3 regions of the Mesorhizobium sp. B2-2-3 genome follow, and region 3 is predicted to be linked to each of the others. Evidence: riboswitches for the same ligand, from Rfam matches in the RefSeq annotation. Region 3 holds a riboswitch; each other region holds the start of a gene.
The links. Region 3 has a riboswitch for cobalamin ahead of FJ951_RS18070 (DUF1636 family protein). Riboswitches for the same ligand answer to the same signal wherever they lie in the genome.

Region 1 (10,661 bases), on a different contig from region 3:
AATAAGCTGCGGCAGCTGCTTGTAGGAGAAGCCGCCCCTGATATGCCCCATCCTGCTGGCGACTATATCCGCGGCCGCCTTCTCGAGATTGCGGTCGTAGCGCGTTCCGGCGATGGCCGGCGCTGCGATGGCGGTCAGGATCGCCATACCGCATAGAAGCGTCTTCACTTTTGTTGTCTCCCTGCCTGGCCAGAACCTAGCAGCGTGCCGTTGAAAAACGGGCAAGAGACACGGTAAGCAAAACGCCAAACAGCAATGTCAACAATGCGTTACGACATCGAGCCGGCAAACCGATTCAAAACGCTTGATGTGTCGAGTCAGGCGCGCTGGGCGTGGGCCGCCTGCCCGAGGGCGGTGAAAACCGTATGGACGATGCCGGCGGCATCGAGACCGGCATCGGCATACATCTTTTCCGGCTTGGCGTGGTCGGCAAACATGTCCGGCAGCACAAGCGGGCGCACTTTCAGGCCGCTTTCCAGCAGGCCCTCATGGGCGAGGAACTGCAAAACGTGACTGGCGAAGCCGCCGATGGCGCCCTCCTCCACCGTGACCAGAACCTCGTGCGAGCGGGCCAGCCGCCGGATCAGATCCTCGTCGAGCGGCTTCGCGAAGCGCGCATCGGCGACGGTGGTCGAAAGCCCGGACGCGCCCAGCTCCTCGGCCGCGATCAGGCAATCCTGCAAGCGCGTGCCGAAGGAGAGGAGTGCCACCTTGCCGCCTTCCCTGATGATGCGGCCCTTGCCGATTTCGAGCACCGAGCCGCGATCGGGCATGTCGACGCCGACGCCATTGCCGCGCGGATAGCGGAAGGCGATCGGGCCGTCATCGTAGGTTGCCGCGGTGCGCACCATGTGGCGCAGTTCCGCCTCGTCGGCCGCCGCCATGACGACGAAGCCCGGCAGGGAGGCCAGGAAGGTGGTGTCGAAGGCGCCGCAATGGGTGGCGCCGTCGGCTCCGACGAAGCCGGCGCGATCGATGGGGAAGCGCACCGGCAATTTCTGGATCGCCACGTCGTGCACGACCTGATCGTAGGCACGTTGCAAGAAGGTCGAATAGATCGCCGCGAACGGCTTGTAGCCTTCGGTCGCGAGGCCGGCCGCGAACGTCACCGCATGCTGTTCGGCGATGCCGACGTCGAAGGTCCTGGCCGGAAACACTTCGCCGAACAGGTCAAGCCCGGTGCCGCCCGGCATGGCGGCGGTGACGGCGACGATGCGCTCGTCCTCCTGGGCCTCCCGGATCAGGCTTTCGGCGAACACCTTGGTATAGGCCGGCGCGTTGGCCGGGGCCTTGGCCTGAGCGCCGGTGATGACGTCGAACTTGTTGACGCCGTGATATTTGTCGGCCGCGGCCTCGGCCGGCGCGTAGCCCTTGCCCTTCTGGGTGACGACATGGATCAGCACGGGGCCCTTGCCATTGTCACGGACATTTTTCAGCACCGGGATCAGATGGTCCAGATTGTGGCCGTCGATCGGACCGATATGGTAGAAGCCGAGCTCCTCGAACAGCGTGCCGCCGGTGACGTAGCCGCGCGCATGCTCGACCGCCCTGGTGATGGCACGGTCGGCACGCTTGCCAAGATACGAGGTCAGTTTCTTGCCGAAGTCGCGCAGGCCGACATAGGCCTTGCCAGAGGCCAGGCGCGCCAGATAGGCGCTCATGGCGCCGGTCGGCGGGGCGATCGACATGTCGTTGTCGTTGAGGATGACGATCAGGCGGGCATCGAGCGCGCCGGCATTGTTCATCGCCTCGTAGGCCATGCCGGCCGACATGGCGCCGTCGCCGATGACAGCGACGACATTGTTGCGGCCGCCGGCAAGATCGCGGGCCGCCGCCATGCCGAGGCCGGCCGATATCGACGTCGAGGAGTGGGCGGCGCCAAACGGATCGTATTCGCTTTCGGTGCGGCGGGTGAAGCCGGAGAGGCCGCCCTCCTGCCGCAGGGTGCGGATGCGATCGCGGCGCCCGGTCAGGATCTTGTGCGGATAGGCCTGGTGGCCGACATCCCAGATCAACCGGTCATCGGGCGTGTTGAAGACATAGTGCAGCGCCACGGTCAGTTCGACCACGCCAAGCCCGGCGCCGAGATGACCGCCGGTGCGCGACACCGCGTCGATCAGTTCGAGGCGAAGCTCCGATGCCAGTTGCGGCAATTCGCTTTCGGAAAGCGTGCGCAGCTCGGCCGGGATGCGGACCTTGTCGAGAAGCGGCGTATGCGGCGTTGCGTTCACGGGTAGGCCCAAGCTTCTGTTCATGCGCGGGATAGGCCGCCGGCAGGCGAAAGTAAATGCCTGCCAAATGACGCGAAAGGCACGCCCCGTCGTCGACTTCCTCAGCCTTCCGGCAGTGGAATGAACTCTTCCTCATCGCCGGGAACGATGTCGAAGCGGCCGGTCTTCCATTCTTGCTTGGCCTGTTCGATGCGCTCCTTGGAGGACGAGACAAAATTCCACCAGATGTAGCGCTTCGAGCCCAGCGAGGCACCGCCGAAAAGCATGAAATGGGCACCAGCCTGTGAGGATACGACGATCTCGTCGCCGGGCCGGAACACCAGAAGCCGTTCCGCCGGAAACACGTCGCCGGAAATCGAGACCTCGCCTTCCAGCGTATAGATGGCGCGTTCTTCCGCGTCAGCAGGGATTTTCACGCTGGCGCCGGGCGCCAGCCTGAGGTCGGCGTAGAGCGTCTCGGAATCGGCTCGCACCGGGGAACGCAGCCCCTGGAAATCGCCTATAACGATGCGGCCGCTGACGCCTTCCGCGTCGATGTCGGGAAGCCGCGCGACAGCGGTGTTTTCGAAAACCGGCGCCACTTCCTCCTTGCCGTCCGGCAGCGCCAACCATGTCTGCAGCCCCGAGATCGACATCGGCGCGCCGCGCAGTTCTTCCGGCGTGCGCTCCGAATGGACGATGCCGCGGCCGGCGGTCATCAGGTTCACGTCACCCGGCTCGATCACCATCTCGGTGCCGAGCGAATCGCGATGCCTGATCCTGCCGTCGAACAGGTAGGTGACCGTCGACAGGCCGATATGAGGATGCGGCCGGACGTCGAGCGCCTGACCGGCACGCAGGATGGCCGGGCCCATGCGGTCGAAGAAGATGAAGGGACCGACCAGCCGCCTTTTGGCAGTCGGCAAGGCGCGGCGAACCTGAAAACCGCCAATGTCCTTGGCGTTCGGAATGACCATCAATTCGATCTGGTCGCTGGCAAAGGCATCGCCGGCTTCAGGATCCTTCCCGGGAAAGAAGCTCATGAACTCTCCTTGTCAGCGGCCGATGGCTGCTTTGGCCAGATCAGGCAAAGCGGATCGCCGCCTTCGCCCGCAGCTTGGCCGCAACCTCCTCGCGATTGCGCGGATGCTGGTTGGTTTCAAGCGAATCGAGAAGCTCGCGCGCCGACGCCGCGATGGCCTCGACGGCATGGTCGAATGCGTGCTGGTTCTGCTTCGAAGGCCGCGTCGTTCCGCTCAGCTTGCGAACGAATTGAAGGGCTGCATCGCGCACCTCGTCGTTGGTCGCCGGCGGATCAAAATTGAACAGGGTCTTGATGTTTCTGCACATCGCTTCCGTATCTCCTCTTGTCCTGGAGCCGTTTCAATCGGGACGCGTTCTATCCTCAATCATGATCGTGTCAAAAACCAGAGAGACGGCTGCGTGCCTCAATCCGCGTCCAGCGGCTCCGTCCCGACCGGCTTGCCGTCGCGGGACAGCCTGATCTTCTCCACCTTGTCCTCGGCCGCCTTGAGCAGCCGGTCGCAATGCACCTTCAGCGCCTCGCCGCGCTCGTAGATCCTAATGGACTGGTCGAGCGGCACATCGCCACGCTCCAGATCATCGACGATCTTCTCCAGCGCGTCGAGAGCCTGTTCGAAGCTCATCGCCTTGACGTCTTCGTTGGTTTCACCAGCCATCATTCATCCTTTCATCAGTCGCCCGACATGGGCGGCGACCGAAAATGCCAATCCTTGCAGATCGTAGCCGCCCTCGAGCAGGCTGACGAGCCGGTTGCCGCTGTGGCGCGCCGCGCGCTGCATGAGTTGGCCGGTCGCCCAGTCGAAATCATCCTCGGTCAGGTTGATCTCGGCCAGCGGGTCGCGATGATGCGCATCGAAGCCGGCCGAAATGATGATCAGGTCGGGTGCAAAATTGTCGAGCGAGGGCAGCACGCGCGACAGGAAGGCATCGCGGAACGCCTCGCTGCCGGTCTGCGGCGCAAGCGGCGCGTTGACGATGTTGCCGGCGCCGGTTTCGTTCTTTGCTCCGGTGCCGGGGTAGAGCGGCATCTGGTGCGTCGAGCAATAAAGCACGGACGGATCGTCCCAGAAAACATCCTGCGTGCCGTTGCCGTGATGCACGTCCCAGTCGACGATGGCGACACGTTCGATATCGTGTTTGCGCTGTGCATAACGTGCGGCGATGGCCGCCGTGTTGAACAGGCAGAAGCCCATCGCGGTCGCTTTCTCGGCATGATGGCCGGGCGGCCGGGCGGCGACGAAAACGTTGTCTGCCCTGCCGGCAAAGACGTCGTCGACGGCGGCGTTGGCGGCTCCGATCGCGGTGATCGCCGCCTGCCAGCTCTTCGGGCTGGCCGTTGTGTCGGCATCGATGCGGGCGATGCCCGTCTCGGGAATGGCGGCGCGTACCCGCTCGACGAAATCCTCGGGATGCGCGTAGAGAATGGTGGCCTCGTCGCCTTGTGGCGCCTCGAGGCGGTCGAGCGCGGCAAAAGCCTCGTCGTCGAGCACGCGCTCGATGGCGCGCAAGCGGTCCGGCCGCTCCGGATGGCCGGGTGGCGTGATGTGCTCGAGGAAGATCGGATGGGTGTAGAGACGAGTGGCCATGCTCCCTATCTAGTGCCCCGGCGCGGCGATGGCCATGCGTTGCGGCCTGATGGTTGGGGAAAATCGCGCTTGCGTCCGTTCGCGTCGCCGCGGGGATTGGCGGCGCAGGGGCTTCGTCGTAAAGTCCCCGCCACTGCCTGGTGCCCGCCGCGAGCGGGAGAATCGGGAACACGGTTTGATACCGTGGCGTGCCCAACGCTGTAAGGGGGACCGCGCCGGTAAATGCCACTGTCGATGACGGGAAGGCGCCGGATGCGGGTTGATCCCGAGCCAGAAGACCGGCCTGGCAGGCATCGTCATCCGCATGGTCAGGCGGACGGCAGTTGATTGCAATCGCAAGGGGACAAGCGATGCCGGACAATATGACCATCCCCGTGGGTGACGGATTCGACCAGATGGCGCGCGATGCGGTCTACCGCGCCATGTTCACGCGGCGCGATGTCCGCAGCCATTTTACATCAGAGGCCGTCGACGACGAGGTCTTGGCGCGGCTGCTGCTTGCCGCCCATCACGCGCCATCGGTCGGCTTCATGCAGCCATGGAATTTCATCGTCATTCGTGGCACCGAACGACGGGAACAGGTGCGCGACCTGTTCCTCGCTGCGCGCGAGCAGGAATTGCCGGCGATCGAGGAAGAGCGGCGGGCACTCTACCGCAAGCTCAAGCTGGAAGGCATCTGCGAAAGCGCGCTCAATATCTGTATCACCTGCGACCGCCGACGCTCACAGGGTTCGCCGCTGGGACGCTGGCACAATCTCGAGATGGATCTCTACAGCACGGTCTGCGCGGTGCAGAATTTCTGGCTGGCGGCGCGCGCCGAAGGCGTCGGCGTTGGCTGGGTCAGCATTATCGAGGCGCAGGCGTTGAAAGGCCTTCTGTCGATTCCCGAGCATGTGACGCCGGTGGCCTATCTCTGTGTCGGCCGTGTCTCGGAGTTCGCGCCGAAACCGGACCTCGAAACACATGGCTGGGGGCGGCGGCTGCCGCTGCCCGAGCTGATCATGAGCGAGACGTTTTGCGGACAGGGCGAAGTTCCGCTCAAATCAACGATCGCACGCCTCAAGGCGGCAACATGCGAAAAGTCTGACAAACCCTTGATTTGATTGCGGATACGGCATGCCCAGAGCTGCCGGCGGCCTGCCGTCGTCAGGCGGCTCCGGCATCCTTCCTCAACAATCCTTCGAGCAGTTGCTTGAATGCCGCCACCACGGTCTTTGATGTCGCTTCCGGGTCGTTCGAATTGGCGATCCGCTGCGCCGCCTGGCTGCTCGCCCCGTTGATCAGCCGTGCCGCGGTCTCGGGGTCTACGCCCGGGACAACTACCCCGTCGCCCTGCAGCGTCGTCAGGTGATCGGTCATCGACGCGACGCAGGCATTGGCGTTCGGCCATTGCGCGGGATCCCCCAGCACGGCCGGACCGTCCCGAAACATGATGCGCTGGATTTCCGGCTCCAGCGCCATTTCGATGTAGCTCGTGCATTCGTCGACGAAGCTTTGCCAGCGGGTCGGTGCTTTCGCTGCAACCTCATTCACCCGTGCCGCCATCTCGGCGTCTATCTCGGCGATAACCGCCTGCAAAAGCCCCTTCTTGTCCCCGAAATGATGATAGAGCGCACCGCGCGTCAGCCCGGCCGATGCGGTGAAATCATCCATCGATGCCTCGGCATAACCGATCGTTCCGAACGCATGCCGGGCCGCGGCAATCAATTTGGCGCGCGTTTCGGCGATCATTTCCCTGCGGGGCTTGTGCATCTCTTCTGGCCTTATCCACATACGTCACGTATGCCAATTGACATACGCGACGTATGATCTATTTAGTTCATACGCATCGTATGTAATTTCCGAATCGCCTTTTGTCGAGGAACGGACCATGCAGAACCCCTATTCCGAGATCTTTCGAGCCCCTGGCGCCAAGGGCTTTGCCGCTGCAGGCTTCATGGCGCGCCTGCCGATCGCCATGGCGCCGATCGGCATCGTGGCGATGCTGTCGCAGACGCGTGGCGAATACTGGCTGGCGGGTGCCGTCTCGGCGACATTCGCGCTGGCCAACGCTTTCCTGGCGCCGCAGATCTCCAGGCTGGTCGACCGCCTCGGCCAGACATGGATCGTCGTGCCCACCACCATCATCTCCGTGCTGGCATTCCTGCTGCTGATTGCGTCGGCCAACCAGGATTGGCCGGTATGGACAATGTTCGTGTCGGCGCTGCTGGCAGCGGCCATGCCCAGCATGCCGGCAATGGTGCGCGCGCGCTGGACCGAGCTTTTTCGCGGCCGGCCGGAGATGAACACCGCCTTCGCCTTCGAATCGGCGGCCGACGAACTGGTCTATATCGCCGGCGCGTCGCTGTCGGTGGGCCTCAGTGCGGCGCTGTTTCCGGAAGCAGGCATGCTGGCGAGCACGTTGTTTCTCGCTTTGGGCTCGATAGCATTCATCCTGCAGCGATCGACCGAGCCGAAAGTGCGGCCGGTGGACCATGGTTCGACTGGCTCGGCAATCCGCCTGCGGCCGGTACAGATCATCACCTTCACCCTGATCTTCATCGGCGCGACCTTCGCGACGACGGAAGTGAGCACCGTGGCGATCACCAAGGAGTTCGGCCAAGCCGGTGCCGCAAGCCTGGTGATCGGCGTCTATGCGCTGGGATCGTTCGTGTTGGGCATCGTGGTCGGCGCGCTCAACCTCAAGACGCCGCTACAGCGCCAGCTGACCGTCGCGGTCGCCATCATCGCAGTCAGCACGATTTTGCCGCTCACCGCCGACAGCGTGCCGATTTTGGCGCTGACCGTCTTCATCAGCGGCGTGGCGATCTCGCCGACTTTCATCACGGCATTCGGCCTGATCGAACGGCATGTGCCGGAAGCGATGCTGACCGAGGGCATTACCTGGGTGACAACGGGAATCGGCATCGGCATGGCGCTGGGCTCTTTCGCCGCCGGCGCGGTGGTGGATGCGTTCGGCGCCCAGAACGGGTTCTGGGTCTCGGTGGTCGCGGGCGGCATCGCGCTGGTCACGGTGCTGCTCGGCCAGCGCAGTCTTGCCACTCACAAATGCGAGTTGGATGGGTGTGAAGCGGCCGTCGCTGCCGCGGAATGAACCATGACGCGTCCGGTTCAGCGGGTCGGACGCTATTGCCGCCGTCGAACCTAGAGAATCTCGGTCTTGGCGATGTGGATGCCAAAACCTTCGAGGCCGACATAGTGGCGCTCGCGCGAGGCGATCAAATTGATCGAGGAAATGCCGAGATCCTTCAGGATCTGAGCACCGAGCCCGATCTCGCGCCATTCATTCTCGCGACGGCGCGCCTCTTCGTGGTCCTCCCGGTCGCCGCTCGCCGGCCGGTTGCGCTCCTGGTGGGCGACACCGACCGAGCCCTCGCGCAGATAGACGATGACGCCGCGCTTGCGCTCGCCCATCGCCTTCATGATGGCGTCCAGCCGGTGGCTGGTGCCGAAGACGTCGGTCACCACGTCCTCGGAGTGCAGACGCACAGGCACCTCTTCTCCGTCGCGGATGTCGCCGAAGACGACGGCGACATGGTGCATGGAATCCCAGGGCAGCGTGTAAGTGAAGACCTGCGCCTTGCCGCCGAGCGTGTCGATCTCGGAGCATGCCACGCGTTCGACCAGCGTTTCCTTGCGTTGTCGGTAAGCAATGAGGTCGGCGACAGAAACCTGCTTGAGGCCGTGCTCCTCGGCAAAAGCCGCGACCTGCGGGCCGCGCTTGACGGTGCCGTCGTCATTGACCAGTTCCGAGATCACGCCGATCGGCGGCAGGCCGGCGAGCTTGCACAGATCGACGGCCGCCTCGGTATGGCCCGAACGCATCAGCACGCCGCCTTCGCGCGCGATGAGCGGGAAGATGTGGCCGGGGCGGACGAAATCGGAGGCGCCGACATTGCCGTTGGCGAGATTGCGCACGGTCAGCGTGCGGTCGTCAGCTGAAATGCCAGTCGTGGTGCCGTGCTTGAAATCGACGCTAACCGTGAAGGCGGTGGTGTGCGCCGAATCATTGTCGGCGACCATCGGCGCAAGGTTGAGGCGCTTGGCCTCCTCGCGCGGCATCGGCGTGCAGACGATGCCCGAAGTGTTGCGCACGATGAAGGCCATCTTTTCCGGCGTGCAATGGACGGCGGCGACGATCAGGTCGCCCTCGTTCTCGCGCCCGTCATCATCCATGACGACGACGATCTCGCCGCGCTCGAAGGCCCGGATTGCTTCGACGATCTTCTTCTGGTCGTAAGACATGGAATGCTCGCTTCGCTCGCAAGGGAGTAGGGGAATAGGGCAGTAAGGGAGTAGGGGAAAGGAAAAATTGCTCGTCTCGCGGGCAGCTTAACAGACTGCCCTACTGCCCTACTGCCCTACTGCCTTCCTTGCCTGTCTGTCCTCGGTGCCGCAGATAATGGTCGGCGATTGCGCAGGCAACCATCGCCTCGCCGATCGGTACGGCGCGAATGCCCACACACGGATCATGGCGACCCTTGGTCATCACTTCGACGTCGTTGCCGTCCTTGTCGATCGACTTCCGGGGCGTCAGGATTGAAGACGTCGGCTTGACGGCGAAGCGGGCGATGATCGCCTGGCCGGTCGAGATACCGCCAAGGATGCCGCCGGCATTGTTGGACAGGAACACCGGCTGGCCGTCATTGCCGATGCGCATCTCGTCGGCATTCTGTTCGCCGGTGATGCGGGCGGCCTCGAAGCCGTTGCCGATCTCGACGCCCTTGACGGCGTTGATCGACATCAGGCCTGACGCGATATCCTGGTCGAGCTTTGCGTAGATCGGCGCGCCGAGGCCGGCCGGAACGCCGTCGGCGACGATCTCGATCACGGCGCCGACGGAGGAACCCGCCTTGCGGATGCCGTCGAGATAGCTCGTGAAAACGGGAACGGACGCCGGATCCGGCGTGAAGAACGGATTGTCCGCGTCGCCAATGAAATTCCAGTTCCAGTTGGCGCGGTCGATCGACTTCTCGCCCATCGATACCAGTGCACCGCGCACCACCATGCCCGGCACGACCTTGCGGGCGAGGGCTCCGGCGGCGACCCGAGCCGCGGTCTCGCGCGCCGAGGATCGGCCGCCGCCGCGATAGTCGCGCACGCCGTATTTGACGTCATAGGTGTAGTCCGCATGGCCCGGCCTGTACTGGCGGGCGATCTCTCCATAGTCCTTCGAGCGCTGGTCGACATTCTCGATCAGCATGGAGATCGGCGTACCTGTCGCGATCATCGTCTCGCCGTCATCGTCAAGGATGAAGCCCGACAGCACCTTCACTTCGTCAGGCTCACGGCGCTGCGTGACGAAGCGCGACTGGCCGGGCCGGCGCTTGTCGAGTTCGGCCTGGATTTCGTCACGCGTGAAGCGGATGCCGGGTGGGCAGCCGTCGACCACGCAGCCCAATGCGGCCCCATGGCTTTCGCCCCAGGTGGTGACGCGGAAAAGATGGCCGAACGTGTTGTGAGACATCGCAAAGTGCCCTGCCCGGCATCGGAGCCGACTGAAGCCTGCCTTCTATTGGCGTTTTCCACAGGGGTCAAACCGTGATCTTCGGATTTAGTTTTGACACATTCGATTGGTTTCTGCTCTGCTCCATTCGCCGTTGAGGATCCGCCGCTACCCATGCCGGCGCAATACCAAAGAGGACGATGATGCGTACCCTGATTGGCGCTGTTGCCGCCACATTCCTGCTTTGCATCGCCGCTTTCGCCGGGCAGACCGAAGGCCTGATCAAGAAGATCGACAAGGACGCGCTGACCCTGACGCTGGACGACGGCAAATCCTACAAGCTGAACGCGGAAACCGATCTCGACGCGCTGAAGC
Region 2 (10,661 bases), on a different contig from region 3:
GGCGCGCGCGATCGCCACGCCCTGGCGCTCGCCGCCGGAAAGCTGGCCGACGACGGACTGCGGCGTGAACACTTTCGAAGTGAAGCCGATCTCGCGCATAAGCCGGCTCGCCTCCCTGATTTCGGTGCCGACTTTCAGCCAGCCGAGGAAGCCGGTGAGTTCGCGCCCCATGAAGATATTGCGCACGATGGTCTGCTGCACTGCCAGCGCACGGTCCTGGAAAACGGTCTCGATGCCGGCGTCGCGCGAGCGCGCGGCGTTCCAGCCGGTGACCGGCTTGCCGCGAACGAGGATCTCGCCACTGGTGGGCTTGACCGCGCCGGCGAGGATCTTGATCAGCGTCGACTTGCCGGCGCCATTGTCGCCGATCAGCCCGACCACCTCGCCGCGGTCGACGCTGAGATTGACCCCGCCAAGCGCATAGACCTGGCCGTAGGATTTCGTGATGTCGCGCAGTTCGATGATGCGTTCGGCCATCGGGTCCTCGCTTGCTTGTCGCATGCCGGCTCTCGCCGGCGGTCCCGCCGGCCGGGCCTGAGCCCCCGGCCGGCGGCTTGGGAGGTCAGCGCAGTGCTTGCTTGGCCAGTTCGGCGACGATCTTGTAATTCTCAGGCGTGACGAAGCCGGCGCCGGTATCGACATTCATCGGTGCCAGCCCCAGCACCACTTGCTGGCAGAGGCTGAGGATCGGCAGATAGCCCTGCATGAACGGCTGCTGGTCGGCGGTCAGTTGCACCCAGCCGCCCTTGAAGGCCTCGACGATCTGCGGGCTGGTGTCGAAGCCGAAATTGAAGATGTCGCCCGGCTTCCGGCCCGCCGCCGTCATATAGGTCTGGACGTTGCCGAGCATCTGTCCGCCGGGGTAGCCAACGGCCTTCACGCCGGGATTGTTGAGCAAGGCGGCGGTGATCACCGGGATCGCCAGATTCGGATCGGCCGCCCATTCGGTGGCGGAATTGATTTGAACGACATCGATGCCGGCCTCTTTCAAGGCGGAGACGGTCCCACGCTCGCGGGCGCCGCGGCTCTCATTCTCGAACGGGCCGATCATGATCGCCTTGTCACCGGCCTTGAGCTTGGCCAGCTTGAAGGCTTCCGCGCCGAGCGCGCGGCCCTGCTGTTCCTGCTGCGCGCCGACATAGCCCCCGCCGAAGGCCGCCACCACCGTCGGCACCGGCACGTTCTGGTACATCATCTTGATGCCGTCCTTATGCGCTTGTTCGGCCAGCGGCATGATGGCGGCGTCGCCGGGATGGCCCATCATGGCAATGCCGTTGGGCTTGACGGCGACCGCCTCGCGCAGCTGCTGGACCATTTTTTCGATGTCCCAGCCTGAGAAGATGTAATCCACTTTCGGTCCGAGATCGGCCGCAGCCTGCTTGGCGCCATTGTAGACAATGGTGCCGAAAGCGTCGCCCTCGGCGCCGCCGACGAAGAAACGGATGTGGACGTCCTTGCACCATTGCGCGTCGAGCGCCTGTGCCGGCAAGGTGGAGATGGCGGCGGCGAGCGCCGTGGCGGTCGCCACCACGGTCGTGCGCAGAAGTGTCGTTCTCTTGGCGATGCTCATGCACGTTCCTCCCTTTTGTCCTCGCGAGCGAGGGTTTCGACATCTGCTTCGGCAATCCCGTCCGGCTCCTCCCGCCGGCCAATCCTCACGTCGGGTTCGGCAGGTAGCTCAGGCCCCCTCTGCATTGCTGGAGGTATTCCAGCGCGCGGACCTGGCCTGTCATTTCAAGATCGTCGCGATAGACCGGGTCGTGCCAACCTTCGATATCGATGGCGCCCCTGTATCCGGCCAGCCGCAATTCGCTGATCACCCGCGTCCAGTCGCTGTCGCCGAAGCCGGGCGTGCGCATCTGCACGAAAGGCAGGCGGCCGAAGACGCCGTGCTCGCGAATGACATCCCAGCGCACCGTCGCGTCCTTGCCGTGGACATGGAAGATGCGATGCGCCCATTTGCGGATCTGCGGGATCGGGTCGATCAGATAGACCAACTGATGGCAGGGCTCCCATTCCAGACCCAGATTCTCATCCGGCAATTCGTTGAACATCAGTTCCCAGGCGTCCGGATTATGGGCGATGTTCCAGTCGCCGGCGGCCCAGTTGCCATCCATGGCGCAATTCTCGAAGGCGATGCGCACGCCCTTGTCGGCCGCGCGTTTGGCCAATTCGCCCCAGACTTCGCGGTAGCGCGGCAGGCTGTCGGTCAGCGGCTTGCCGCGGATGCGGCCGGTAAAACCGCTGACCAGATTGGTGCCGAACAGATGCGCGCTGTCGATCACCGTTTCCCAGGCCTTGAGCACGCCGCGGTCGGTGTCGCCGCTCTCGAGTGGATTGCCGAACACGCCGATCGAGCTGACGCTGACATCGGCATCGCCGATCGCGTCGCGGATCTCGCCGGCGAGCCGCCCCAGGTCCTTGCCGCCCAGCGTCTGCCAGAAGAAGGGCTGGACGCTCTCGAAACCGAGCGGCAGGATCTGCCTGACATAGGCGGCCGGGTCTTCGAGATTGGCCCGCACCATGGTGCCGATCCTGATGTCGAGAAGCGGGTTCGGCATGGTCATCCTTCCTGCCTGGGGATTTCGATCCGGCGCCCGGTCTCGGCGCTTTCGATCGCCGCGAAAACCATGGCCAGGCTCTTGATATTGTCGGCGCCGCGCGTCTCCGGCTCGGTGCCGGTTTCCACGGCGCGGACGAAATCTTCCATGACGCCGAGATGCCCGCCGATGCGGTCGGCAGGGTCGAGCGGCGGCACCGCTACCGGCACGACCTTGTCGAGCAGGCCTTCGCGTTCCGGCAGCACGGCTTCGGCCTTCAACTCGTCATGACCATCCCAGGTCAGGCTGCCGCGTTCGCCGACGATGCGCCAACTGCCTTCCCAACTGGTGCGGAAACCGTCGGCGCACCAACTGCCGCGATAGGTGAACATCTTGCCCTGGCCGAGCTCGAAGGTGGCGCTTGCCGACGATCCCTGCCGGTACCAGGAATTGGCCGGCTCCCATTCCCGGCAATACACTTCGGTCGGCTCGCCATCGACCATGTAGCGGGCGGCGTCGAACGTATGGATCGCCATGTCGAGCAGCAGCACGTGGCGCATGTCTTCGCGGAAACCGCCGAAATGCGGTGCCACGAAAAAATCGGCATGGATGCTGGTCGCAGCGCCGATGGCGCCGGAGCCGAGAAAGCGCCGGATGCGCCGGACGTTGGCGACGTAGCGGCGGTTCTGCACCACGGCATGGACGCGTCGGGCGCGCCGGGCAGCGTCGATGATGGCGCGCGCATTGTCCGGGCTGTCGGCCAGCGGCTTTTCCGTCAACAGGTGACAGCCATGGGCAAAGGCCGAATTCGCCACCGCGCCGCGGGCGGCGGGCACGACCACGTCGAACACCGCATCGGGTCGGGTCTGGCCCAGAATGGCGTCGAGATCGGTCCCGATCGCGACCCCTGCGAGGTCGTATTCGCGGGCCCGCTGGCGCGCCCTGTCGGCGTCGAGGTCGACGAGACCGACGATCCTGACGGCAGGGGATTGGCTGATGGCCTCGAGCCAGGTTTTGCTCATGGCTCCGCACCCGACCAGGACGACGTGCATCATCCAGCGCTCCTCCGGCCAACCCCTCCTGGCTGGCACCCACGGCAGTCCGTAAATGACTTCCGTAAACGTTTACGATGACACACCCGATGGCATATATTGTCAATCGGATTTGTACCGTCGGCTCTGAAACGCCTTGGCCGCACGACCGGCTGGTGCTAGCCAGAAGCAGGAGGGGGAGGTCTTGGCGTCCAGCATTCACGATCTTGCGCGGCACCTGAACATTTCGATCGGTACAGTCTCGCGCGCGCTTAACGGGCGCGCCGACGTGAACGCCGAGACACGCCAGCGCGTGCTCGAGGCGGCCCGGAAGCTCAATTATTCACCGAACCACTCGGGCAGGAACCTACGCCGCGGCACCACCCATGCCGTGGCTTTCATGCTGCAGCCGCATCCGGGCGACCAGCAGTATGGCGAGCCGTTCTTCATTCCGTTCCTCACCGGACTGCAAGCGACATTGGCCGAGTGCGGGCTGGACCTGATCATCGTCATGGGCGCGCCGGCGGATTATCAACAGGAGCGGCTGCGCCGCGTCGTCGAGACGCGTCGTGCCGATGCCGTCGTACTGGCCTGGACGCGGCGCGAGGACGATCGCATCGACTATCTGAGCAAGGCCGGCTTTCCCTTCGCGACGCTCGGCCGAAGCCGGTCCGGCGACGACAGCTATCCCTCTCTGGATCTGGATTTCGAGAAGGCGGGCGCCGATGCGGTCGACCGGCTGGTTGCGCGTGGCCACCGCCGCATCGCCGCCATCCGGCCGTCGCTTGACCTGAATTTCGGTTATCTGTTTCTGGAGGGTTATTGCAAGGCGCTGCGGCGGCACGGCATCGAAGTCGATCCCGGCCTGATTGTGGACGGTTTTATCAACGAAGCCGGTGGCTACGCGGTGACACCGCAAGTCATGCGGTCGAAGGATCCGCCGACCGCGATTATCTTCAACAACGACTCGATGGCGCTCGGCGGCTGCAAAGCGCTCGCCGAAATGGGGATCAAGCCCGGGCAGGATGTCGCGGTGATCGTCATCGTCGACACGCCGCTCTGCCGTTATTTCTCGCCGGCGCTGACCGGCTTTCGTCCGAGCCTTGACCCGATGGGGCGGCGGCTCGGCGAAATCCTGCTCGCCTCGCTCCCGGCTTTCGCCGGCGCGAAAGGGCCAGAGATCATTCGCGAGGTCTGGCCGCTGGAACTGGTGGCGCGCGATAGCGATTGACCACACGTTTGTATTGTTATAACAGAACATACATCGACCTTGCCTTGACGCTGCCTGCATCCTAGGCTGCGACTCGTGATGGTCCCCGCGCCGCAAGGCGAGGGGTGAAAAGGGAACATGGTGAGGCCCGATTTTCGGGTCGAAGCCATGGCTGCCCCCGCAACTGTAAGCGGCGAGCAAAATCCGAGAAGCCACTGGCCGGCAAGGCTGGGAAGGCAGGATGGCGCAACGACCCGCGAGCCAGGAGACCTGCCATCTGCATGAGTTGACCGGACGGGGTGTGCCGGGAGGAGACGCAGGTTTCGGTCTTGTCGACCGGTTCAAGCCAGCTTCCTTCCGTCGCCATTTTGAAAGTGACGGAAGTTGGACGGCTCCATCGATCGCGTACATCGCATTGCCATGCATCGCATCGTCGTGTGCACGCTTTGCCGCGATATCGCCACCGAGGTGAATTCAGGCCAGCGTCCGGCAGGACTGGCAAGCAAGACGCTGGCCCGTATTCCGGCAGGCCCTGCAAGGAATTGCCCATGACCGCGCCGCTTCTCGATGCCCGCGACCTGGCCGCAGCGGCGGATGGCCTGCATCTGGTGTATCCGGTCAGCCTTTCGGTGGCGGCGGGCGACCGTCTCGCCATCATCGGTCCCAACGGCGCCGGCAAGACGACATTGCTGCGCATGCTATCGGGCATGCTGAGGCCGAGTTCGGGCGAAGTGAAGCTAACCGGGCGCTTGCTGGACAGGATTTCGACCGCCGAGCGGGCGCTGCACATCGCCGTCGTCGGCCAGACCGATCAACCGGATCCACGGCTGGCGGTGATCGACTATGTCGAGCTCGGCCGGGTTCCGCATACCGGCCGCAGGCACAGGAGCGAGGAACGCGACATTGTCGTCGAGGCTCTGCGCCGGACCGGGCTGTTGCCGCTGCTTGGCCGCACCATCGGCTCGCTGTCGGGCGGCGAGCGCCAGCGCGCCCAGCTTGCCCGCGCCATCGCGCAGGAGCCGAAGATCCTGTTCCTCGACGAGCCGACCAACCATCTCGACCCGCGGGCGCGCAGCGAGTTGCTCGAACTGGTTGCAGGCCTCGGCATGACCGTGATCGCGGTGCTGCACGATCTGGCGCTGGTGACGCCTTTCGCCACCAGGGTCGCGGTGATGAGCCATGGCCGGTTGCATGTGCTGGCGCCGCCACGCGAAGCACTCACTCAGCAGCTGATCCGCGAGATCTTCGGTGTCGAGGTCTTTAGGTTGCGCCACCCGACGGAGGACCGCGAGCTGACGGTGTTCGAGGTTCCGAACCGTGCCGCGCCATCTTCGTGAGCGCAGATCCAATTCCCGTGCAACGAAGGAGCAACATCCGTGAAACGCCTTGCCGTATCTCTTGCCTTCTCCCTGCTGGCCTCTACGGCCTTCGCCTTTCCGGTGACGGTCGACAGCTGCGGCAAGTCGCTGACCTTCGACGCGCCTCCAAAGCGCGCTGTCATTCACGATCTCAACATGGCCGAGATGGCCTTCGCCCTGAAGCTGCAGCCGTCGATCGTCGGCCTGACCGGCATCACCGGATGGTACAAGGTCGGCCCCGAATTCAAGGCCGAGCAAGGCTCGATCCCGGAACTGGCGCCCAAATATCCGACGCTGGAAAACCTGGTCGCTGTCGAGCCCGACTTCTTCTTCGCCGGCTGGTATTACGGCATGAAGCCGGGCGGCGAGGTGACGCCCGATACGCTGGCGCCACACGGCATCAAGACCCTGGTGCTGACGGAAAGCTGCGTCCATCTCGACAAGAACCGGCCTGCCGCTTCGATGGACCTGCTCTATGGCGATGTCGAGAAGCTGGGCAAGATCTTCGGCAAGGAGGCCGAAGCGGATAAGCTCGTCTCCGGCTGGAAGGCGCAGCTCGCCGAAATCGCCGCAAAGGTCGGCGACCGCAGGGGAACGCGCGTCTTCCTCTATGATTCCGGCGAGGACAAGCCGTTCACATCAGGCAAGTTCGCCATTCCCAACGCCATGATTTCCGCGGCCGGCGGCGACAACATCATGGCCGACATGGACACCAGCTGGGGCAACACGGATTGGGAGACGGTGGCCTCGCGCAATCCGCAATTCCTCATCCTGCTCGACTATCAGGATGGCGGCGGCTACCGGAAGCTGCTCGATTTCCTGAAAGCGCATCCGGCAATGAAGGAGATAGACGCGGTCAAGAACGAACGCTTCGTGGCGCTTCGCTATGCCGAACTGACACCCGGACCGGCCAACATCGAAGCGATCGGCAAGATCGCCAGGGCGATGCATCCGGAAGCATTTTAACCGGGAAGATGACTTTGCGGCACAAGGCATTCGTATTGGCCATGATGGCGGCCGCGTCGGCTATGGCCGCGCTCGCGCTGCTATCGATCGCCTATGGTTCGACGATGATCCCGCTGGGCGACGTCGTTGCAGCACTTGGCCATGCGATCGGATTGAAGGGGCATGACGTGTCCGGCCCGGTCGGCAGGATCGTCGTCGACCTCAGATTGCCGCGCACCATCCTGGCCATCTGTCTCGGCGGCGGCCTGGGCGTGGTCGGCGCGCTGTTGCAGACGGTGACGCGCAACGATCTTGCCGATCCGTTCCTGTTCGGTCTCTCGTCGGGAGCCGCCGCCGGCGCTGTCTCCGTCATCACCGTCTTCGGCGACAGTTTCGGGATCTGGACGCTACCGATCGCCGCGTTCACCGGCGGTATTCTGGCGGCTTGCGTTGTGCTTTTGCTGGTTGCGCGGGTGAGGGGACAAGGCCCCGAACGGCTGATCCTCGCCGGACTTGCGGTCTCCTTCATGTTCACCGCATTGACCAATTACCTGGTCTTTGCCGGTGACCAGCGCGCCGCCCATTCGGTGCTGTTCTGGACGATGGGCGGGCTCGGCCTGGCGCGGTGGGACAATATCTGGCTAGGTGCGCTTGGGGCCGGCACGATTGCGGCGTACGGGCTGTGGAATCATCGCCGGCTGGACGCTTTCCTGGCCGGCGAAAATGCCGCCGAAAGTCTTGGCGTGCCGGTGGCGCGAATGCGACGGACGACGTTTCTGGTCGCCGCGTTTTCGACCGCGATCCTGGTTTCGGTCGCCGGCGTCATCGGCTTCGTCGGCCTCATGATCCCGCATCTGTCGCGGCCGCTGGCTGGTCCGCTGCATCTGCGCCTGATCGTAAGTTGCGCGCTGTTCGGGGCGGTCCTGTTGCTGGCAAGCGACCTTCTGGCACGCACATTGCTGCCGCCGCAGGAACTGCCGATCGGCATCATCACCAGCTCGCTCGGCGCCTTCTTCGTTGTCACCATGCTGATCCGTAACCGCTTGTGATGGGTGTAGCGGCAGCCGAAAATCATCGGACGCAGCCATGATTGTGCTGCACGGCTGCCATGCACGTTTGCTGGCTTCTGGAACAATGCCGGACTTGAATGATAAGCACGCTTATTATATATGCCACTCATGGTTTCCGAAGGCGTAGACAGATTGGGATTTTTGATCCACGACGTGCAGCGGCTGATGCGAAAGCGCTTCGAAGCGCGCGCCAGCGGCCTTGGCCTGTCCTCGGCGCAATGGCGCCTGATGGTTCGCGTCGCCAAGGAAGCGGGCGTTTCGCAGGCGCGGCTTGCTGAACTGCTTGAAATCGAGCCGATCAGCGTCTCGCGGCTGGTTGACCGGATGGAGGAGGGCGGCTGGATCGAGCGCCGCTCCGACGCCGCCGACCGCCGCGTGCGCATGATCTTCCCAACTCCCAAGGCAAGTGCCGCGTATGCGGAGGTCAAGAGCCTCGCCGGCGAAGTCTATGAGGAGTCGCTGACCGGCGTTTCGCCGGACGATCGCCGCGTCCTGATCAGGGCATTGGATGCGATGGCACAGAATCTCGCGGATGGCGATTCACCGTCCTGCGACAAGGTCAAGAATACGGAAGGCGCAGCAGCATGAACGCGGTAGCCAAGGTCGACGAAAACGCCGCCAAAGTGGAAATGGAAGCGCCGCAGCAGCCGGCCGCGGCCCCTGTTACAATGACACCTCCGGCAGAGCCGGCGCCGGTGCCAAAGAAGAAGCGCCGTCTCGGCCGCTTCTTGTTGATGTTCGCACTGCCGGCGGCGTTGGTCATTGGTGGCGGCTATGTCTGGGTCACTGGAGGGCGCTACCAGGAGACGGAGAACGCCAACCTGCAGCAGGCCAAGGTATCGATCGCCTCGGACACGGCGGGCCGCATCGTTCAGGTTGCGATCTCGGACAATCAGAGGGTGAAGCAAGGCGATCTTCTCTTCGCCATTGACCCCGAGCCTTACCGAATCGCACTTGCGCAGGCCGACGCGGCGGTGGCCGCCGCGCGGCTCAACGTCGAACAGCTGCGCGCCGCCTACAGCCAGGCCATGGCGCAGGAGAAATCCGCCAGCAGCGAAGTTGCCTATGCCCAGTCGCAATACGACCGTGCCGCCGATCTCGCCCAGAAAGGCATCAACGCCAAGTCTTCGCTCGATGAGGCCAGGAACGATCTCGATAAGGCAAAGCAGCAGCTTGCCGTCGCCCAACAGGGCATCGTCAGCGCCAAGGCGGCGCTGGGCGGCAATCCCGATATCGAGACCGACAAACATCCGACCGTGATGTCGGCGCTCGCAGCGCGCGACAAGGCTGCCTACGACCTGGCGCAGACCACCGTGAAGGCGCCTGCCGATGGCGTCGTCTACCAGGCCGCGTCCTTCAAGGTCGGCCAGTATGTCGGCTCCGGCACGCCGCTGTTCTCGCTGGTCGAGACCGGCGATACCTGGATCGACGCCAATTTCAAGGAAACACAGCTGACCAATATGAAGCCGGGCCAGAAGGCAGAAATCGTGGTCGACACCTATCCGGGCAGGACCTTCGAAGCGACCGTCAAGGCTATCGGCGCCGGCACCGGAGCGGACTTCTCGCTTCTGCCCGCCCAGAACGCTACCGGCAACTGGGTCAAGGTCACCCAGCGCATTCCGGTCCGCCTGGAGCTGAGCGATCCCGACGCCAAGATGATGCTGCGCACAGGCATGAGCGCGGCCGTTACCGTCGACACGGGCGTGGCGCGCGGCCTGCCTGGCATTTTCGGCCACGCCACGGCTGGCGAGGTCGCGAAGTAAATCAGCGGAAGCCCGCGGGGATCATGCGGGTGGACGCACTGAGCAGGGGGATTGGTCTGATGGGAGGAGTTAAAGGGTCAGCCTTCGGGGCAAACCGCATCGCGGCTTGATCGAAAGCTGAAATCTTCGACACGGACCCGTCGGTCCTCATGTTTCCGGGCGGCAGGCATCCGCTCAATCGAGACTTTCGGTCGATGTAACCCCCACATCGATAATCGCGTCCCACCGCGATGAGGGTCTCTCAACGGAAGGCTTTGCCGCCCGGAAACCCTGTGTACACGTTTTTGTTACCGGCTGGAAGTTCCGCATCATGAGCACGCCAGAACCTTTCAAAGAAGTGCCGCATCGTGGCCTGATCACGGTTGCGCTCATGCTGGCGACGATCATGCAGGCGCTCGACACCACGATCGCCAACGTCGCGCTGCCGACCATGACCGGCGATCTCGGCGCCTCGCCCGACAACATCAACTGGGTGCTGACCTCCTACATCGTGGCGGCGGCGATCATGACGCCGGTCACCGGCTGGCTTGCGGACCGTTTCGGCCGCAAGGAACTGTTCCTGACGGCGGTGGTCGGCTTCACCATCTTCTCGATGCTGTGCGGCCTGGCCTGGAGCCTTGAAACCATTGTGTTGTTCCGGCTCATGCAAGGCGTGTTCGGCGCCGCGATCGTGCCCCTGTCGCAGACCTTCCTGCTCGACATCAACCCGAAGGAACGCCACGGCCAGGCAATGGCCATCTGGGG
Region 3 (10,661 bases):
CACAATGGCGAAATAGGGCGCCTTGTCGTCCGGCTTGTCGGTGAGCCGCATCGAGACGCTGCCCGGCATGGTGCCGCGCTCGACATAGATGGCGCGTGTCAGCTTGCCGGTGGCCTCCAGCGCCCGCCGGATTTTGGGCAGGTTGCGGCCGACCTTCATGATGACGGCGGCATCGGTGTCGGCGAGGCGCCGGGTCAGTTCGAACTCGCTCATCGTGCCCGGCAGCACGGTCAGCACGTCGTCGCCCTGAACGATCGGCAGGCCGGTCGCCGACCAGCAGCCCGACATGGCGGTAACGCCGGGAATGACCTCGGTCGGAAAACGATGGGCGAGGCGCACATGCAGATGCATGTAGGAGCCATAGAAGAGCGGATCGCCTTCCGACAGCACGGCGACCATCCTACCGGCATCCAGATGACCGGCAACGGTCTCGGCGGACTCCTCGTAGAAGGCCGATATCTGCGCGCGGTAATCGTCGTGATCCTTGTCGATCTCCGTGGTCACGGGATAGAGCAACGGCAGCTCCAGCATGTCGGGCCGGAAGCGCGTCTCGACGATGGCGCGCGCATTGCTGTTGTTGCCGCGCTTGGCGAAATACGCCACCACATCGGCCTCGGCCAGCGCACGCGCGGCCTTCAGCGTCAACAGTTCCGGGTCGCCGGGACCGGTACCGACGCCGACCAGGCGGCCCCTCGAGCCGGTTTTGGGGAGCGCGTTCACAGGCCGGGCCTCGCGAGAGAATTGAGGGCTGCCGCGGTCATGGCGCTGCCGCCAAGCCTGCCGCGCACGATTGCATAGGGTACGCCGTAGGAATTCTGCGCCAGCGCGTCCTTCGATTCGGCGGCACCGACGAAGCCCACCGGCATGCCGATGATGGCGGCCGGTTTCGGCGCACCGTCGCGCAGCTTCTCCAGAAGATAGAAGAGTGCGGTCGGCGCATTGCCGATGGCCACCACCGAACCGGCGATGCGCTCGCCCCACAGGTCGATCGCGGCGGCAGAACGTGTGTTGCCGATCGTCCTGGCGATTTCATGCGTGCGCGGGTCGCGCAAGGTGCAGATCACCTCGTTGCCGGCAGGCAGGCGGGCGCGGGTGACGCCGTGCGAGACCATTTCGGCGTCGCAGAAGATCGGCGCGCCGGCGGCAAGCGCGGCCCGTGCGGCGGCAACGAAATCGCTGGAGAAGACAAAATCCTTGGCGGCTTCCACTTGGCCGCAGGCGTGGATCATGCGGACCGCGACATCGGCCTCTGCTTCGGAAAAGCGCGCGAGATCAGCCTCGGCGCGGATGATGGCAAAGGAGCGTTCGTAGATCGCCGTGCCGTCGTGGATGTAGTCGTAGGCGACCATTGTCATTCCTGTCGATAAGCCTCTGCGATGCCGGCCGGCCCCAGCCTTGTCAGGCAGGCGGCGGCGGTCTCGCCCTGATAGCGTGCGCTGCGGATTACCGCCGCGACGCGGACGATGCCGCGCGCGGCGTCATAGCCCGGCCTGTAACCGGCAGGAAGGGCCTTTGCCGTCGCGTTCACGACAAGTCCGGCTCCATTTTCGCCGCCGACCACGGTCAGCGCCGCTGGGCCGGGATGCGCGCAGCCCTTGGCGCAGCCCGAAACATGCAAGGTGAAGTCGAGACTATCGGCGTTTTCGGTGGCAATCGCCTCGGCGATGTCGCGCGTGGCGATGCGACCCGAGGCGCAAGCCGGCGCGCCGGGACAAGCAGCGATGCGCGTGCGCGGGTCGGTGGGGGAGGTGACGAAGCCGAGGGTGGCGGCTGTTTGCTGGAGGGAAGGATTGGCGGCTGGTGGCTGGCCGAGGAAGAGCAGGGCGCGGCCCGGGGCGAGGCGGATTTCTGACGTGCCGAGAGTGACGGCGCTTTGAGCGAGGGCGATGAGCCTTTCGGTGGGCATGCTGCCGTAGGGGAGACCGATGCCGAGGGCGCGGCCAGTGTTCAAGTCGAAAACGCCAATCGGCGAGCGAGGGTGCTCTACGGCGCCCCCCTCTGTCCTGCCGGACATCTCCCCCACAAGGGGGGAGATTGGCGGTTCGGGCGCCGGCTCTCCTTCTGCATCCCAGGAAATTGGCAAAGGCGAGCGTGAATGAGCAATCTCCCCCCTTGTGGGGGAGATGTCCGGCAGGACAGAGGGGGGCGCCGTAGAATGCCAACTTGCGAGAGACGCTATTTGCCTCTCCGATAAATCCCGTGTGTGCGCTTCGCGGCCTTTTTCAGCCACCATCCTAAGCGCTGCGACGGCTATGTCTCTAGCGGCATGCGCGTTGACCTTTGCCAACACTTTCGCATTCCGCCCGTCACCGGCAACCGACACCCGCCAGCGGATTCCCGCCTCGGTGCTCACCGCCTTCAGCCGCATGTCGGCCGTCACAGCGTCCATCGCCAGTTGCCCGCCACCGTCGACAACGACCGAAACCTTCGGCCCGAGCCGCTGCGACAGCCCGGCGTCCTCGACCGCTTCCCTGATCCGATCAGCCAGCGGCCGGGGGTCGACGATCTCCTGCGGATCGATGCCGGCCAGTGGTCCGGTCTCCACTGATACGCCAGTGCGGACCACAATGCCCAGCGCGTCGACTTCCTCCGCCAGCAGGGTGGCACTTTGCGTGGTCAGTCCGCGTATTTGCAAGCTGCCGCGCGCTGTCACTTCCATGATGCCGTTGCCGTGCCTCAGGGCGGATTCTGCCAGCCCGATCAGAAGCTTCGGCGACAATCCGCCAGAAGATGGGCCTCCGGCGACCGGGTTGAGCCGCACCAGCAGGCCGTCGCCGGTCTGCATCGGCGCCGAAAGGGCCGGGCAGGCGCCGCGTCGGGAGTAGGCGTTCATGCCGCCAACTCCCGTGCCTCGGCAATCAGTGCCGCGAGGTCGTCGTCGATCGAATTGCGCAAGGGATGCCAGAGGCCCCGCCGTCGCGCCGACAGGAGGCGTTCGGCAATGGCTTTCGCGGCGGCCGGGTTTTCGCGCAGGATGAAGGCGCGGACGTCCGCATCGCCGAGATAGGCATCGTGTACGGCCTCTATAAGCGCGCCCGGTATGGCCTGCGTGGTTTCGGCGAAGCCAACCAGCCGGTCGACCGTTTCGGCGAATTCCGAGGCGCCGCGCGGGCCGTGGCGCATCTGGCCCGCTATGAAGCGGGCGTTGACGGCGCGGGCGCGCACGACGCGCGTCACGGCCTCACTAAGTGAACGCGGCTTCGGCCTCTGCGGATCGGTCGTGTCGAGCACGATGACGTCGGCATTCCTGCCAAGCGCTGCAAGGGCGGCCGAGAAGCCGCCGATGAAAGCGACATCGGCCGAGCCTTCGAGGATGTCGCGGCCGGGATCGTCGCCGGTGTGGACGAGAAGATCGGCTTCGGCGATGCGGTTCTCGAATGCGCCGGGCGCGGCGATCCCCTCACCGCCGGCGCCGCCATAGGAATGCGACGTGGCATCGAGATAGGCGCGGCCGATTTCCTCGCGCGCCGCCCAGTCGCCGCTCGACAGGATTTCCTCGACGCCAGCGCCGTAAGTGCCAGGCGAGGTGCCAAAGATGCGCGGGCTGATCTTGCCCTCGGCGCGGGTCCTTGCGGCGAGCGGATTTTCCGAATCGTCCTCGTCGCGCGCGGCAACGGCGTTGGCAGCGGCATCGATCAGCGCGATCTGGGTCGGGAACATGTCGCGGAACAGGCCCGATATGCGCCAGGTGACGTCGACGCGCGGGCGGCCAAGCGCTGCCGGTGCCAACACCTCGATGCCGGTGACGCGACCTGTGGCGGCATCCCATTGCGGGCGGCAGCCCATCAGCGAAAGCCCCTGCGCGATCTCCTCGCCGCCGGTGCGCAAAGACGCCGAACCCCAAAGGTCGATGATCAGCGAGCGCGGCCAGTCGCCATGCGATTGCATATAGGTGCGCACCACTTCCTCGGCAGCAGCCTTGCCGATGTCGTAAGCCGTCGGCGTCGGCATGGCGCGCGGGTCCGACGTGAACAGGTTGCGGCCGGTGGGCAGAACGTCGGAACGGCCGCGCGCGGGCGCGCCGGACGGGCCCGCCGTGACATGACGGCCGTCGAGCGCGGCAAGAAGGGCGGCTTTTTCGGTTCCGGCGCTTTGCCGGCGCATGGCGTCGGGTTCGTTCTCGGGCGCACGGCCATAGACATGCAGCCCGTCCTTGATGGCGAAATCCTTGAGGTCGCAGAGCCAGGCATCGATGCGGCGCAGGGCCTCGTCCGGCGCGTCGGTGCGGGCAACGCCGGCCTCCGCGGCGAGGCCCGTGGTCTGCGCGGTTTCGACGATCAGACTGGCCAGACGGTCGCGGCGGCGGCGGTCGAGACCGTCAGCCTGGGCGTATTCATCGACCAGCCGTTCGAGCCTGTGCTGGTTCTCGTCCAATCCGGCGCCGGTCAGCGGCGGCGGCAGATGGCCGAGCGTGACGGCGGCGATCCGCCGCTTCGCCTGCGCCGCCTCGCCGGGATTGGAGACGATAAAGGGATAGATGACGGGCAGGGGACCGGTGACGATCTCGGGGAAGCAGCTTTGCGAAAGCGCAACCGTCTTGCCCGGCAGCCATTCCAGCGTGCCATGCGCGCCAACATGGATGAGCGCATGGACGCCGAGCAATTTGCGCAGCCACAGGCCGAAGGCGAGCAACGCATGGCGCGGCGGCAGCGTCGGGTCGTGATAGTCGGCGCGGCGGTCGGCCGAGCGGCCGCGGTCTGGAGCCAGCGCCACGGTGATGTTGCCGAAGGTCGCGGCGCGGAAGGGGAATTTGGCGGCGGGCAGCGCTTGAACACCCCCCTCTGTCCTGCCGGACATCTCCCCCGCAAGGGGGGAGATTGGCAGTTTCGACGCTGGAGCTACTCTTGCAACGTTGGAGATTGGCGAAGACAGTGATGACGGCGTAATCTCCCCCCTTGCGGGGAAGATGTCCGGCAGGACAGAGGGGGGTGCCTCGCGCAAACCTGTCTCGCCTTCGGCTTTGCCCCAAGCTGCTTCTACGGCAGCAATTGCTGCGCCCGGCAATTCCGTTGAGAAGGCAAGGTACTCATCCAACTCCAACCCAGCCTTGCTGCGCTCCAGCGCATCCAGCAACGCACGCGACGTTTGGGGAATTCCCTCAACTACATAGCCCTGTTCCTGGAGGTCGTGCAGCATCGCCAGCACGCTGGATGGCACATCCAACCCGACCGCATAGCCGGTGCGGCCGGGAGCGCTCGGGTAATCGGGGATCAGAATGGCGACCTTGCGCTCGGCGCGCGGCGTTTCCCGAAGCCTGATGAAGGCCGCGACCCGGTCCGCCACCTGTTCGACGCGATCGGGCTCCGGCCGGTTGGCAAAGGCGCGGTGGCCGAGCGCCGGGTCGGTCTCGCTTTCGCCCTTGAACGAAACGGCGCCGGCGAGGATGCGGCCGTCCAGTTCGGGCAGAACGACATGCATGGCGAGGTCGGCGGGGGCCAGCCCGCGCTGGTTCTTCTCCCATACGTCGCGGCGGGTGGTGGCGACGATGACCTGGAAGACGGGAACGCCGGCGCGGTCGAACAGGGTTTCGACGCCGGGTTCGGCGCCGGACGCGAAAGCGGTCGCGGTGATGATGGCGGCGGGCTTGGGCTGGGCAATCGCGGTTTCAACAAAAGCCAGAGATTCCGGGTCTTTCAGGCTGGAGACAAAGATCGGCACCGGCAGCATGCCGCGCTGCCGTAGCGCCTCGAAAAGCGCGTCGATCGGCGCGACATCGGCGGCGAGCAGCATCGAGCGGTAGAAGAGGACGGGAATGGTGCGAGCATTGATGTTGTCAACGTCGAGTCCCATCACACCCCCCTCTGTCCTGCCGGACATCTCCCCCGCAAGGGGGGAGATTGCCCCGTCATCGACGCTCTTGCCCCTTTCAGATGGTGCAAACACATCCTTTTCTGACGCAACAAAAGAGGAGCCGGCCTTGATGACAGCCGATCTCCCCCCTTGCGGAGGAGATGTCCTGCCGGACAGAGGGGGGTGTGAAGGATCGTCAACATTCGATAAGTCCGGCTTCTCCACGACTCCGCGCCCCGGCTCATAAAACCCGGCTTTCGGCACGCTTACCGGCTCGGCAATCTCGCCATCAGACCCCGCCAACCGCGCCAGCCTGCGCACCAGCGCGCTCATATTGGCCGGGCCGCCCTGGCGGAAATAATTGAGCAGCCCGTCCAGTTCCTCGCGCGGCAGCGTCGAGGCTTCGATCAGCCTGATATCCTCGTCGTGGCTTTCACCGGGAAGTAGTGCCAGCTTTATGCCGCGCTCACGGGCAACCACGGCCAACTGGTCGCAGCCGTAGCGCCACCACTCGTAACCGCCGAGAATACGCACCAGAATGACTTTGGCGTGACGGGCGACGCTGTCGATCCAGAGGTCGACGGACATGGGGTGGCGCAGGTCGCGCAGCGCGGCCAGCCGCATCGTGGGCAGCCGATCGGCGTCGCCTTTCCAGGCCGCTGCCAGTCCGGCCAGGTCGCTGTCCGTGAAGGACAGCGCCACCATTTCCGCCGGCGTCTGCCGCAGATCGACCGGCTCGGCGAGATCGTCGAGCGAGGCGGATGTGGTGGTGAGGATGTGCATCGCGGTCGGTGTTGCCTCAGCCGGCGAGGATATGCTCGATCGCCGGGCGGTTCAGCCCCTTGAGGCCGATGACGACCAGGCGCGAGCGGCGGTCGTCGTCAGCCGTCCAGGCGCGGTCATAATAATGATTGACGCGCGGACCGACCGCCTGCAGCAACAGCCGCATCGGCTTGCCGCCGACCTCGACGAAGCCTTTCACCCGCAGCACGTTCTCCTGTTCGGCGGCGGTCGCGACGCGCTTTGCCAGGTCGTCCGGGTTGGCGATCGAGGGGATGTCGACGATGAACGTATCGAAGTCGTCGTGCTCGTGGTCGAAGGCGCCGTCATGATGGGACTTGCGGTTCTCGATGTCGTCCTCGACGGCGAGGCCTAGCCCGAGCAGCACGGACGGATCGACCTTGCCATGAGCCGTCGGCACGACCTTCACGGCGCGGGCGGAGTGTTCGCCAATGATGGCGTTGGCGCGAGCCGAACCTGCGGCATCCATCAGGTCGCTCTTCGACAGGATGATGAGGTCGGCGCAGGCGATCTGGTCCTCGAACACCTCCTCGACGGGGTCGTCGTGGTCCAGTGTCTGGTCCTGCGCGCGTTGCGCCTGCAGGGCGTCCATGTCGTTGGCGACGCGCCCCTCGGCCAATGCCGGACCGTCGACCACGGCGATTACGCCGTCGACTGTCACCCGGCTCTTCACTGTCGGCCACTGGAAGGCCTGGACCAGCGGCTTGGGCAGAGCCAAGCCTGAGGTCTCGATCAGGATGTGGTCGACCTTCGGCGTCAGCGACAGGATCTGGTCGAGCGCCGGGACGAAATCGTCGGCGACGGTGCAGCAGATGCAGCCATTGGCCAGTTCGACGATGTTTTCCTCCGGGCAGGTGTCGATGCCGCAGCCCTTGAGGATCTCGCCGTCGATTCCGATGTCGCCGAATTCGTTGACGATGATGGCGATCCGCTTGCCGCCCGCGTTCTCCAGGAGATGGCGGACCAGCGTGGTCTTGCCGGCACCCAGGAAGCCGGTGACCACGGTACAGGGGACGCGGGAGAGAGTGGCGGCGGAAACTGCGGCGGTCATGATCAGTCCTTCAGCATGTCGAGGGGAGGAATGCGGGCGACGAGGCCGCGCTTGAGGGAATCCGGGCGACCACGCCACGGAATGAGGCCGTTGGTCGAAGCGGCGAAGAGTTTCGCGCCGGTGACGAGATCGGCGCCGCTGGCGATGTTCAGGTCGCCGAAGACATAACTCCAGCAGCCGTCGCGAAGAATCGCGGCACTGAGACGGCGCTTGCAGTTGCCGAGGCATTCGACGGTGCGGACACGGACATTGTCGGCCGTTGCGGCTTGGCGCGTATCTTGAGCCAAAACTTCGCCGGCGCGGGGATGGGCATCGGAACCGGTCTCGTCGCGGCAGGAAGCGCAGATGATGACAGTGACGCCGGCCAAGGCGTCGCTATCGCCAGACAAGTCGCTATCGCCAGACAAAATGTCCGCTGTTTCAGCCGGGAAACTGCTGTCACGTTCCAAATCGGGCTCCTTGCCCGGAAAACCCGCCGGGCGATCGGATTCTTATGTCTCAGACGGCAGGTCTCCTGGCTCGCGGGTCATCGCCTTCGTGCCGCCTTCCCGGGACCGTCCCAGTGGTTTTCGGCCTTGGCTCGTCGCTTACAGTTGCGGGGACAGCCGCGGATTTGAAATCGAGATTTCGCACCGCATTCCCTCTTGGCTCCTCCCTTTGCCGAGAGGAGACCGTCTGGAATGGATTTAGGCTCTTGCAGGCGGCGGTGTCAACGCGCGTCTACGACACGGCAATGTCGGCGAGCGGCTGCCCAAGGTCGCCGGCGGGCGTAACCTCGATCCGTTCGAGGCCGAGCCAGCCCTGCATCTGCGTCAATTCCTGGAAGAGTTGCGCGGCGGTTTCAGGCGGCGCGCCGGGCTCGGCATAGGCCGCGTGGACGCGTAGCACGCTGGCCGGCCGGTCGGCCTTGAGGTCGACGCGCGCCACGATCCTGTCGCCGAGCAGGAACGGCAGGACGTAATAGCCGTATTGCCGTTTTTCGGCAGGGGTGTAGATTTCTATGCGGTAGTGGAAATCGAACAGCCGCTCCGTGCGCGAGCGCTCGAAAACGACCGGATCGAACGGCGCCAGCAAGGCGCGGGCCTCGATTTTTCGTGGAATACGGGCCTCCTTATGGAGGTAAGCCGGTTTGTTCCAGCCCTCGACACGCACCGGCACCAGCTCGCCTGTTTCAACCAGCTCCTCCAGCCGGCCCTTCATGTCGGCCGGCGACAGGCGGAAATAGTCGCGCAGGTCGCTTGCTGTCGCGACGCCATGAGCGCGGGCGGATATCCGCAGCAATTCCCGATGCGCGTCCTCGGCTGACGGCACCGGCAGATCGAGGATCGCCTGCGGCAGCACGCGCTCGGGCAGATCGTAGAAGCGTTCGAAGCCACGGCGGTGCGCGGTGGTGATGCGTCCTGCCCAGAACAGCCATTCGAAGGCATGCTTGGCGTGGCTCCAGCCCCACCAGCCGCCGGACCCTTTCTGGCCTTCGAGCGCGGAGGCGGCGATCGGGCCGCGCTCCGCGACCTCGCGGTAGATCTCTTCGATATAGGCGGCGTGCTCGCGGCCCCATTTGGCGAGACCCAGATACATTTCATCGCCACGCTCCGCGCGCTGCATGCGCCAACGCATCAGGGGATAGGTCTCGACCGGCAGGAAGGAAGCCTCGTGCGCCCAGTATTCGAAAACCGTGCGCTTGCGCGTGACGGCGGCGTTGTCGAGCAAGGCGAACGGGTAGGGACCAAGGCGCGAATAGAGCGGCATGTAGTGAGCGCGCACCACCGCGCTGACGGAATCGATCTGCAGCAGGCCGGTACGCGAGAGCACGCGGGCGAAGTGGCGTCGGTCGGGCGTGCCGGCGGGGCGGGGATCAGTGAACCCTTGGGCGGCGAGCGCGATACGCCGGGCCGTGGCAAGCGAGATCTTTTCCTTCATTCGGATGCGACTCTGATGGCTTGTTGAGCGTCGTTCGGACAGTTGATTCCGGCCATGCTAGCAGGGTTTTGGCGGCAACTCTGTCAGGAGAGAAAAGTGGAGTAAAAAGCGAAGGAAATCAGACAGGAGCGGATCGGACCAGTTTCTTCCCTTATGCCGTCCAGGCCAGTGTTTTGAACAAGGTTTGACTTGCTTCGCCGGAAGCGCTGCGCTAACCCTCGCCGCGTTGCAGCAAAGGCCCCTTAAAACGGTTCAGCGGTTAAACTGTCACGCTTCCGCAATGGGGTCTGGTGCTGTAATCAAAATGGATTGGCGCCAACGGAAAGCCGCAGCATGAACGCACTTCTCAGTTCGTACCTGCCCATCGTCCTGTTTATCGCAGTGGCGGCGGCTGTCGGCGTCGCGCTTATCGTGGCGCCGTTCCTGGTGGCCTACCGCAATCCCGACCCGGAAAAGCTTTCCGCCTACGAATGCGGGTTCAACTCCTTCGATGACGCCCGTATGAAGTTCGACATCCGCTTCTACCTGGTGTCGATCCTGTTCATCATCTTCGACCTGGAAGTGGCCTTCCTGTTTCCGTGGGCGGTGTCGTTCTCGAAGATCGGCATGCTCGGTTTCTGGTCGATGATGGTGTTTTTGGCGGTGCTGACCATCGGCTTTGCCTATGAATGGAAAAAAGGAGCGCTCGAATGGGATTGAGCGACAGTTCCGGCACGCTCGTCGCGCCGAAGCCCAAGGGTCTGATCGATCCCAATACCGGCAGGCCGGTTGGGTCCGATGATCCGTTCTTCCTCGAAATCAACAACGAACTCGCCGACAAGGGCTTTCTCGTCACCTCGACCGAGGCGCTGATCACCTGGGCGCGCAGCGGCTCGCTGATGTTCATGACCTTCGGCCTCGCCTGCTGCGCCGTCGAGATGATCCACACCTCGATGCCGCGCTACGATTCGGAGCGGTTCGGTGTTGCTCCTCGCGCGTCTCCGCGCCAGTCCGACATCATGATCGTTGCCGGCACGCTGACCAACAAGATGGCCCCGGCGCTGCGCAAGGTCTACGACCAGATGCCGGAGCCGCGCTACGTCATCTCGATGGGCTCCTG

Region 1: another riboswitch for cobalamin. It lies ahead of bluB (5,6-dimethylbenzimidazole synthase); the one in region 3 lies ahead of FJ951_RS18070 (DUF1636 family protein).
Region 2: another riboswitch for cobalamin. It lies ahead of FJ951_RS14640 (ABC transporter ATP-binding protein); the one in region 3 lies ahead of FJ951_RS18070 (DUF1636 family protein).

The regions. Positions count from the first base shown of each region.
Region 1 covers NZ_VFWC01000004.1:296,037-306,697, reverse strand. The annotation lists gene FJ951_RS10055 (hypothetical protein) at 1-168, opposite strand, end outside; gene dxs (1-deoxy-D-xylulose-5-phosphate synthase) at 318-2,255, opposite strand; gene FJ951_RS10045 (pirin family protein) at 2,333-3,253, opposite strand; gene FJ951_RS10040 (DUF2277 domain-containing protein) at 3,294-3,560, opposite strand; gene FJ951_RS10035 (exodeoxyribonuclease VII small subunit) at 3,659-3,910, opposite strand; gene FJ951_RS10030 (histone deacetylase family protein) at 3,914-4,840, opposite strand; cobalamin riboswitch at 4,962-5,142, shown strand; gene bluB (5,6-dimethylbenzimidazole synthase) at 5,191-5,943, shown strand; gene FJ951_RS10020 (TetR/AcrR family transcriptional regulator) at 5,987-6,592, opposite strand; gene FJ951_RS10015 (MFS transporter) at 6,711-7,934, shown strand; gene ribB (3,4-dihydroxy-2-butanone-4-phosphate synthase) at 7,985-9,085, opposite strand; gene aroC (chorismate synthase) at 9,186-10,307, opposite strand; gene FJ951_RS10000 (DUF1344 domain-containing protein) at 10,490-10,661, shown strand, end outside.
Region 2 covers NZ_VFWC01000007.1:85,471-96,131, forward strand. The annotation lists gene FJ951_RS14615 (ATP-binding cassette domain-containing protein) at 1-477, opposite strand, end outside; gene FJ951_RS14620 (substrate-binding domain-containing protein) at 563-1,570, opposite strand; gene FJ951_RS14625 (sugar phosphate isomerase/epimerase) at 1,656-2,561, opposite strand; gene FJ951_RS14630 (Gfo/Idh/MocA family oxidoreductase) at 2,564-3,595, opposite strand; gene FJ951_RS14635 (LacI family DNA-binding transcriptional regulator) at 3,777-4,802, shown strand; cobalamin riboswitch at 4,865-5,074, shown strand; gene FJ951_RS14640 (ABC transporter ATP-binding protein) at 5,330-6,118, shown strand; gene FJ951_RS14645 (ABC transporter substrate-binding protein) at 6,158-7,105, shown strand; gene FJ951_RS14650 (iron ABC transporter permease) at 7,114-8,133, shown strand; gene FJ951_RS14655 (MarR family winged helix-turn-helix transcriptional regulator) at 8,263-8,742, shown strand; gene FJ951_RS14660 (HlyD family secretion protein) at 8,739-9,917, shown strand; gene FJ951_RS14665 (DHA2 family efflux MFS transporter permease subunit) at 10,228-10,661, shown strand, end outside.
Region 3 covers NZ_VFWC01000009.1:106,201-116,861, reverse strand. The annotation lists gene FJ951_RS18095 (precorrin-2 C(20)-methyltransferase) at 1-720, opposite strand, end outside; gene FJ951_RS18090 (precorrin-8X methylmutase) at 717-1,349, opposite strand; partial or broken gene cobG (precorrin-3B synthase) at 1,273-2,833, opposite strand; gene FJ951_RS18080 (cobaltochelatase subunit CobN) at 2,830-6,573, opposite strand; gene cobW (cobalamin biosynthesis protein CobW) at 6,590-7,642, opposite strand; gene FJ951_RS18070 (DUF1636 family protein) at 7,645-8,091, opposite strand; cobalamin riboswitch at 8,129-8,333, opposite strand; gene FJ951_RS18065 (winged helix-turn-helix domain-containing protein) at 8,363-9,562, opposite strand; gene FJ951_RS18060 (NADH-quinone oxidoreductase subunit A) at 9,896-10,261, shown strand; gene FJ951_RS18055 (NADH-quinone oxidoreductase subunit B) at 10,252-10,661, shown strand, end outside.